2 regions of the Candidatus Thiodiazotropha sp. LNASS1 genome follow, and region 1 is predicted to be linked to the other one. Evidence: predicted binding sites of a transcription regulator. Region 1 holds the regulator's gene; the other holds the start of a gene.
The links. Region 1 encodes FNR, which switches genes on or off when oxygen is low (the NO sensors DNR and NnrR bind a similar motif). Its sites were predicted from a motif close to TTGATNTANATCAA; they were not measured.
Positions count from the first base shown of each region.

Region 2: the regulator FNR is predicted to act here: its motif matches at 1,595-1,608, upstream of AB8516_RS01570 (hydrogenase expression/formation C-terminal domain-containing protein).

Region 1 covers NZ_OZ156465.1:3,927,272-3,931,507, forward strand. Annotated here, with positions in the region: gene rnhA (ribonuclease HI) at 1-406, shown strand, start outside; gene dnaQ (DNA polymerase III subunit epsilon) at 681-1,382, shown strand; gene fnr (fumarate/nitrate reduction transcriptional regulator Fnr) at 1,531-2,289, opposite strand; gene AB8516_RS17500 (sulfur globule family protein) at 2,462-2,827, opposite strand; gene AB8516_RS17505 (CTP synthase) at 3,168-4,236, shown strand, end outside.
Region 2 covers NZ_OZ156465.1:385,794-390,029, reverse strand. Annotated here, with positions in the region: gene AB8516_RS01575 (hydrogenase small subunit) at 1-1,065, opposite strand, end outside; gene AB8516_RS01570 (hydrogenase expression/formation C-terminal domain-containing protein) at 1,090-1,521, opposite strand; gene AB8516_RS01565 (HyaD/HybD family hydrogenase maturation endopeptidase) at 1,665-2,150, opposite strand; gene AB8516_RS01560 (HypC/HybG/HupF family hydrogenase formation chaperone) at 2,218-2,460, shown strand; gene AB8516_RS01555 (hydrogenase maturation nickel metallochaperone HypA) at 2,453-2,809, shown strand; gene hypB (hydrogenase nickel incorporation protein HypB) at 2,859-3,680, shown strand; gene hypD (hydrogenase formation protein HypD) at 3,902-4,236, shown strand, end outside.

The DNA of each region.
Region 1 (4,236 bases):
TCCCGGTCCCGGTGGTTGGGGGGTGGTCTTACGCTACGGTCGACATGAAAAACAGCTTTTCGGTGGCGAACATGAGACCACCAACAACCGTATGGAACTGATGGCGGTTATCCGTGGCCTGCAGAGCCTGACGAAAAGGAGTCGGGTGAAAGTGACCACGGATTCCCAATACGTGAAAAACGGAATCACCCAGTGGATTTACAATTGGAAACGGAATGGCTGGAGAACGGCAGCGAAAAGACCGGTCAAGAATGCCGACCTGTGGCAAATGTTGGATACAGAGGTCAACAATCATCAGGTGGAGTGGGCCTGGGTCAAAGGTCACTCCGGCCATACCGAGAATGAACTGGCGGATGAATTGGCTAACCGCGGTATCGAGGAGTTAGGGCTGGTCGACAGGTCCTAGGGCCTGTCGACACTAATCCGGTCGGCTCTGTTGCGTCTGAAAAAGCGCCAATCAAGGCGCGAGGAGAGAAGTTTGGTGTTTCCAAATGAACAACGAGCAACGCCGAGTGGCGCTTTTTCAGGCGTAACCCGCAGGGCTGGGGCTATTTTTCCGCCCAGCGGCGTTATCATTCGCTCATGTAGAATAACTACACATCACTCATTCTGCCTTGCTGGGCAAAAAAATAGTCCCAGCAGAGCCGATCGGATTAGTGTCAACAGGCCCTAGTGAACTGATGCGACAGATCGTACTGGATACGGAAACCACAGGATTGGAACCGGAGCATGGACACAGAATCATCGAAATCGGCTGTGTGGAGATGGTTGATCGTCGATTGACCGGTAATAATTTCCACCAATATCTGCAACCTGAACGGGAGATCGATGCCGCTGCCGTAGAGGTGCATGGCATCACCAACGAATTTCTTGAAGACAAACCGAAATTCGGGGATGTTGCTCAGGATTTCATCGACTACGTGAGAGGAGCGGAGCTGATCATTCATAACGCTCCATTCGATGTCGGTTTTCTCGACCATGAATTTCACCTCATGGAGAGTGCTGCGCGAATCGATAGTTTGTGCGCGGTTACTGACACCCTGGTGATGGCGAAAAAGATGCACCCGGGTCAAAGAAACAGCCTCGATGCGCTCTGTAAGCGATACGATATCGATAATTCACACAGGGAATTGCATGGAGCGCTTCTGGATGCCGAGATTCTGGCTGATGTCTACCTGATGATGACCGGGGGGCAGGCTTCGCTGATTTTGGACGGAGTAGCCAACGATGAGTTTGGTGATAATTCTGTCGATAGCATTCAACGTCTGCCTTCGAACAGGCCAAAACTGAAGGTGGTTCACGCTGACCAGCAGGAACTCGCGGCCCATGAGCAGCAACTGAAAGCCATGGGTGAGGCCTGTATCTGGTTAAAGAAACACTAGGGCCTGCAAACACTCATCCAATGGGCGCATCAGGCGCAATCCGAAGGGCTCGCTCGAGCTTTTACTCCGCCCTGCGGCGTTATCATTCGCCCATTTTCCTTGCCGGATGAAAATAAAGTCCTGGCAGGGCCTATTGTGCTTACAGGCCCTAGACTCGCGACTGACTCGATTTTGTCCTGTCCGTACCCTGAACGATTTCGTAAAGCCGGGGAATATCCAGCAATTGAACGTGCTTTCTCTCGACATGCAGCAGCTGCTCGTCCTGGAAGCGGGTGAACAAGCGGCTGACAGTCTCTACCGCGAGCCCCAGGTAGTTACCGATTTCGTGACGCGACATGCTGAGAAAGAAATCACTGGCTGAGAATCCGCGCTGTTTGAAACGTTCGGAAAAGCTGAGTAGAAAGGTGGCGAGCCGTTCCTCGGCGCTCTTTTTGCCCAGTAGAGTGAGCATCTCCGTCTCCTGGCCGATCTCGCGACTGAGCAGGCGATACATCTGGTGTTGCAGGCTGGGCATGATGGAACTTAAAGATTCCAGTTGAGAGAAGGGGATCTCACAGACCGCAGTGGTTTCGAGCGCGATTGCGGAGCAGTTATGATTGTTGTCCTGGATGGCATCCAATCCTATCAGTTCCCCGGGGAGGTGGAATCCCAAGACCTGTTCACCACCATCTTCATTGGGTGAATAGGTTTTGACTGAGCCACTGGTGATGACCCGGAGGCTGTGGAACTTGTCGCCACCACGGTAGAGATGATCGCCTCGGTGATAGGGACGTCCACGCTTGATAATGGAGTCGAGACGTTCAATGTCTTCTGGGGTCAGTCCCATTGGTAGGCATAGGGTCGAAAGACTGCAGTTTTTGCAGGCGACCTTGATATTTTCAAATGAGACAACTTTTCTGCTAGTCAAGGAACCGCTCCAGCTAAGGGTGCATTCTTGTCAGATGCTTCTTCTCACTTCTATTTTTCCAGAAGTTCTTGATCCGGATCAAGTAATTTTAAACATTTAATTATCTTAGATCATATTGCATAAAAAAAGCCGGCCATTAGGCCGACTTTTTTATGCGCTATAAGCTGGCCGCTTACTTAGCGGGTGCAGCAGGTGCCGCAGGCGCAGCAGGCGCAGCAGGCGGATAGCCGTATGGTGCGCCGTAAGGTGCGCCATAGCCGCCGTAAGGTGCACCGTAGCCGTAAGGTGCGCCGTAGCCGTATGGGCCGTAGCCATAGTAATCACGGTAGTAGTTGTTGCCGCGACCATAACCGGAACCACGGCCGCTGCCACTCATGCCAAAGCTGAAATCGCCGGAGCCATCGCCCCAGCCGTCGCCCCAGCCATCGTTATTCCAGCCACGGTTACCCCAGCCTGGACCACCACCCCACCATGCAGATGCGGTTGTGGAGACAGCTACGAGAGCAGCGACGCTCATGACCTTAGCAAATTTCATCATGCTTTCTTCCTCTTTAAAGATTGATTTTTATTACTGCTTTTTCTATTGAAAAACAATTAGTTGGTCGTTACGTGTTGTGGGTGTATAGAGGCTGATCCCGAGCCTGTTTTAATGTGGTTGGGTCTCGCCGAGTAACTGCCAACTGGTCTCTGTGGTTGTAATTTGCGGAAATCGCCAATCGATTATAGACCCTGGGGAGATAGAATTAAATGATATTCTTGAGCAGTCGCATGAGAGATATCCCATTAGTCCCACATTTATACGATTGAGAGAGGCGGTCTGATCTGTTACTGTTCCCTTCCGTCCGTTCCCCTTATCCAGCACGTTAACTAGAAGTTTCATGACTAGATTTATATTCATCACGGGCGGTGTTGTCTCCTCCCTGGGCAAAGGAATCGCATCCGCATCTCTGGCTGCACTGCTTGAGGCCCGCGGGCTCGATATCACGATGATCAAGCTCGATCCCTATATCAATGTTGATCCGGGAACCATGAGTCCATTCCAGCACGGTGAGGTCTTCGTTACCGATGATGGGGCGGAGACAGACCTTGATCTGGGACACTATGAGCGCTTCATTCGCAGCACCATGGGGCGAAACAATAATTTCACGACCGGCCAGATCTATGACAGTGTGATTCGTAAGGAGCGCAAGGGCGAGTATCTGGGCGGTACAGTACAGGTAATCCCACATATCACCAATCAGATCAAAGAGAGCGTGTTATTGGGTGCCGACGACAATGATATCTGTCTGGTGGAGATCGGCGGAACGGTGGGTGACATCGAGTCGCTGCCCTTTCTGGAAGCGATCCGCCAGATGGGGGTCGAGTTGGGACCGCAGCGGGTGATGTTCATGCACCTGACGCTGGTGCCCTATATCAAGGCCTCTGGTGAAATAAAGACCAAGCCGACACAACATTCGGTGAAAGAGCTGCGCTCCATCGGTATTCAACCCGACATTCTGGTATGCCGTTCCGAGCAGCCGTTGCCTGAAAACGAGCGCAAAAAGATCGCGCTCTTCACCAACGTACCCGAAAAAGCGGTCATTTCGGCGGTAGATGCTGACTCGATCTACCGCATTCCCGTGCTGTTGCACGCCCAGGAGATGGACGAACTGGTCAACCAGCGATTCAACCTGGATCTGCCGCCAGCGGACCTCGCTGAATGGGAGGCGTTTCTGGAAGGCCTCGACAGCCTGGCTGAAGAGGTCAAGATCGCCATGGTAGGAAAATATGTTCATCTTACAGAGGCTTATAAATCGCTCTCTGAAGCCTTGGTACATGCAGGCGTCCATACCGGAAATCGGGTTGTCATACACTATGTGGATTCAGAGCAGATCGAGCGGAGCGGAACCGAGAGTCTGGAGGGAATGGATGCCATCCTGGTACCTGGAGGCTTCGGTAACCGCGGGG
Region 2 (4,236 bases), 3.5 Mb from region 1:
CTCGGAAGCAGCCTTGGCCTGCTTGCTGCGATTGAGCGCTCCGGCTGCCGCGCCAATGGCAACACCCGCACCCACTACATAGGCAGCCTGCCGGATCACATCACTGTCTGGAATCGACAACGCATTGTAGAAGCCACCGGCATCCCAGAAATTGGGTTCAGAACAACCCAGACAGCCATGTCCCGATTCCACCGGCCAGCTTGCACCCTGATTCCACTTGGCGGTTGCGCATGCGTTATAGGTCATCGGACCCTTGCACCCGAGGCGATAGAGACACCACCCCTTGCGCGCCCCCTCGTCATCGAAGGTTTCGGCAAACAGTCCTTTGTCATAGAAAGGCCGCCGATAACAGCGGTCGTGGATGCTCTTACCGAAAAAGACCTTTGGTCTGCCCAGGCTGTCGAGCTCCGGTAGAGATCCGAACGTGAGGAAATGTGCCAATACGCCTGTAATCACGGTCGGAATGGGTGGGCAACCCGATACATTGACAACCGGCTTATCCTTCACGATATCGGAGACCGAGACCGCTCCTGTGGGATTGGGTTTAGCCTGTGGCAAACCACCGAATGCCGCGCAGGTACCCACAGCAACCACGGCAGCGGCATTAGCAACCGTCTCTTCTAGTATCTGCAGATTGCTAATCCCTGCGATAGTGGAAAAGCCTGGATTCGCCAGTGGTATGGAGCCATCCACAACAACGATATATTTACCTTCGTTTTCGTGCATCGCCGCTTCACGCGCAGCCTCTGCGGCATCACCGGATGCCACTTGCAGGGTATGGTGATAATCGAGAGAGATATGATCGAAAATCAGATTCTCAACGGTGGGTGAATGACTGCGTGTCAGGGATTCAGTACAGCCGGTACATTCCTGAAATGAGAGCCATATGACCGAGGGCCTCTTCGCTTTCTCGAGAGAAGCGGCAATCGCAGGCACCATTGCCGGCGGCAACGCCATCATCGATGCCGTGACACTGCAGAATTTCAGAAAACCCCGTCTGGAGACGCCGCTTTCCCGCAAGCTCTCCCCAAGTGTTTTAGCGATGGGTTTGAGTTCTTCAGCCATTACTACTCCTCCCGCAAACGACAATCATGCGGAACTATCTGGGTTTAGCTGTTGTTCGAGTCTGATAATCGCATCCGAGATGTCCTCGGGTTGAGACCTGACGATCTCCGGTACACGATTAATCTCAAGTGAGAGGGCAACGCGCTCACCTGCGGCGTTGTAATGATCGATTAGCCAGACACCGGGATAGAGGGTCTCGCAAATACGGCTTTTACCCAAGGATTGAAGCTCGATAGAAACCTCACCGCACCCGAGATGGTGCAGCAGTGCTTCCTCATCGCCTGGGCCGAAAGGTATGGACTTAAGATCGATTGTAGCCGCCACGCCTCGCTCCTTGAGTTGTTTCAACGAATGCAATACTTCATGCATGACAGGGATAGCATTTGAGTGATTGACGGGTGGGTTAGCTCTGTCCGTTCCCTCAACCCGCACAGCGATGTCTTGCAGTTTCTGCATGAGTCACATCAGCCCGATGTCACAGAGAATATCTGATTTATATAAAGAATATCACTAAATACTGATACTTGAGCTGATCTGGATCATAATTGCAGACTGAAAACCTGATCTCGGACAACTCAATGCAAAAAACAGAGTTACCCCTATCCGGCAGGTAAGAGGCCCCATGACTTCAGTATCGAGACAGTCTCGGCAATCCCCTGCTCAACTGCCGGTTCTACGGTCTTGCTCAATGCTTCCCCCCAATCCAGATGCTCGGGTTCGATGCCAATCAGACAGCGTCGAGCCGGCAGGGTATCTGAAAGTCGGGCTATATCGAGCAGGTCGCCCAGACTTACCTCATGCACACTCGCACGATTGCCTTGAAGGTAGCTGTCCATCTCCTGATCGTGGAAGACTCTGAGCGTGCCGGGGGGCTCTCCCATGCGGGCTGCATCCGCCACGATCAATCCATCCGCCCTGGCGATCGGCTCCGCCAGCGTAAAACTGAGGGTACCTCCATCCAGATACTCAATACCTGGAACCGCCCCGATCTGCCGTTGCATACGATTCACCAATTGCACGCCTATACCCTCGTCGCTTAACAGGGTATTACCTATACCAAGTATCAAGACATATTTGATTGACAAAAATAATCCCCTTGCGAGAATGAAACAGGCATGCTACTGGATCATAACTGTAAACGAAGGTTATATCATGTGCCTGGGCATACCCATGCAGATCAAAAGTATCGACGGCTTTACCGCACAGTGTGAAGCAAAAGGCATTCAGCGGGAAGTGAGCCTCTTCATGCTGCAGCATGAAGCATTGCAGCCGGACGACTTTGTTGTCGTACATGTCGGATATGCAATCCAAAAAGTCACGCCGCAGGAAGCTCGCTCGGCCTGGGAGATCTATGACGAGATGCTGGCGAAGATGGAATCCCCACCTGATGCATGAACTATCTGTCTGCCAGGCAATGCTGGCGCAGGTCGAGGCGATTGCAAAGCGGGAAAACGCCAGCCAGGTTATCAGAATCGTCATCCACATCGGCCCCCTCTCCGGCGTGGTGCCGGAACTGCTGCAACAGGCCTTCACGATCGCCCGTGCGGGCAGTATTGCCGCCGAGGCTGAACTGGAGACAGCATTGCAACTGGTACGGGTACGCTGCCAACAATGTGGCGCCGAGTGCGATGTATCGGCGAATAGATTGATCTGCTGTGAATGTGGTGATTTCCGTACACAACTCATCAGTGGGGATGAACTCCTGCTCGCCAGTGTTGAACTGACACGGGAGGATAACGATTGAATCATGCGGGCTTGACCAGCTGTGAGACCAAATTGAGGAGCTTATTCTGATGTGCGACACATGCGGCTGTAACATCACAGAGGGCAATCGGCATCTCATTGAAGAGGGAGGCAGACATGCCCATGCAGAGGACGGCAGCGTTGCAGTGGAGGTGTTACAGAATCTGCTCAGCGAAAACGACCATCAGGCCGCCCATAACCGTGAGCATTTTGACCGTCATCATCTACTGGTGATCAATCTCATGTCATCACCCGGCAGTGGTAAAACCCGCCTGCTGGAAACCACCATCGACAAGCTTGGCCATAAATACCGGATCAGTGTTGTCGAAGGCGACCTTGAGACAGAGAACGATGCCGAACGCATCCGGAAAAAAGGTGTGGAGGCTATCCAGATCACTACCGGTACCGCCTGTCACCTTGATGCCCATATGATCCACCACGCCCTGCATAAGATGAATCTGGACGAAGTGGACATCCTGTTTATCGAAAATGTCGGCAACCTGGTCTGCCCGGCCAGCTTCGACCTGGGTCAGCATATCAATATCACCCTGCTCTCAGTTACCGAAGGGGATGACAAGCCCAGTAAATACCCGGTCATCTTCCGCGCAGCCGATCATGTATTGTTCACGAAATCAGACCTGCTGGCGGTATTGGATGATTTCAGCCCCGAACGGGCTGAGCTGGCGGTTCGCCGGCTGGCCGTTGAAGCGCCCGTCACACTGACTTCAGCCAAATCAGGCGAAGGCATGGATGCATGGCTGGACTGGCTGCAGGAGCAAGTTGAACTGCAGAACGAAAAACGTTCGAGGGGAGAGACCCTGCATCCGAAACTGCAACCTGATGGTGTGAAGTTACATACTGATAAATTCTAGGAGAGAAATGAGCCGCGAATAGACGCTAATCACCGCAAATCAAACGCAAATGGAATGATGCTACTCATTAAACTATCTCAGTTTCATATGTTGCTGATCACACGGTCGCTTATGAGGACTCTTTCATCTCGTATACAATTATCACTTTCAACTTCAAACAACAGAATAGATTGTTTGCGTAGATTAGCGGTGATTGGTGTCCATTTGCGGCTAGAGACCCCATGTCGATAAACGCGAAATCCTGGCTGCAACAAATAAATACCCTGCCATTGCAGGAGCCGGTCAAGATCATGAATGTCTGCGGTGGTCATGAGCGCGCCATTACCCAGGCCGGATTGCGTGGCGCACTACCCAGCCATATAGAGCTGATACCTGGCCCTGGCTGCCCTGTTTGCGTATGTCCCGAAGAGGATGTCTATCAAGCGATGCAGCTGGCGCTACAGGAGCCGATCACTCTGGTGGCATTTGGCGACATGCTACGGGTACCGGTCAATGTCAGCAAGGGAGAACCACGCTCCCTTGATCAGGCCCATGCCGCCGGTGCGGATATCCGTCC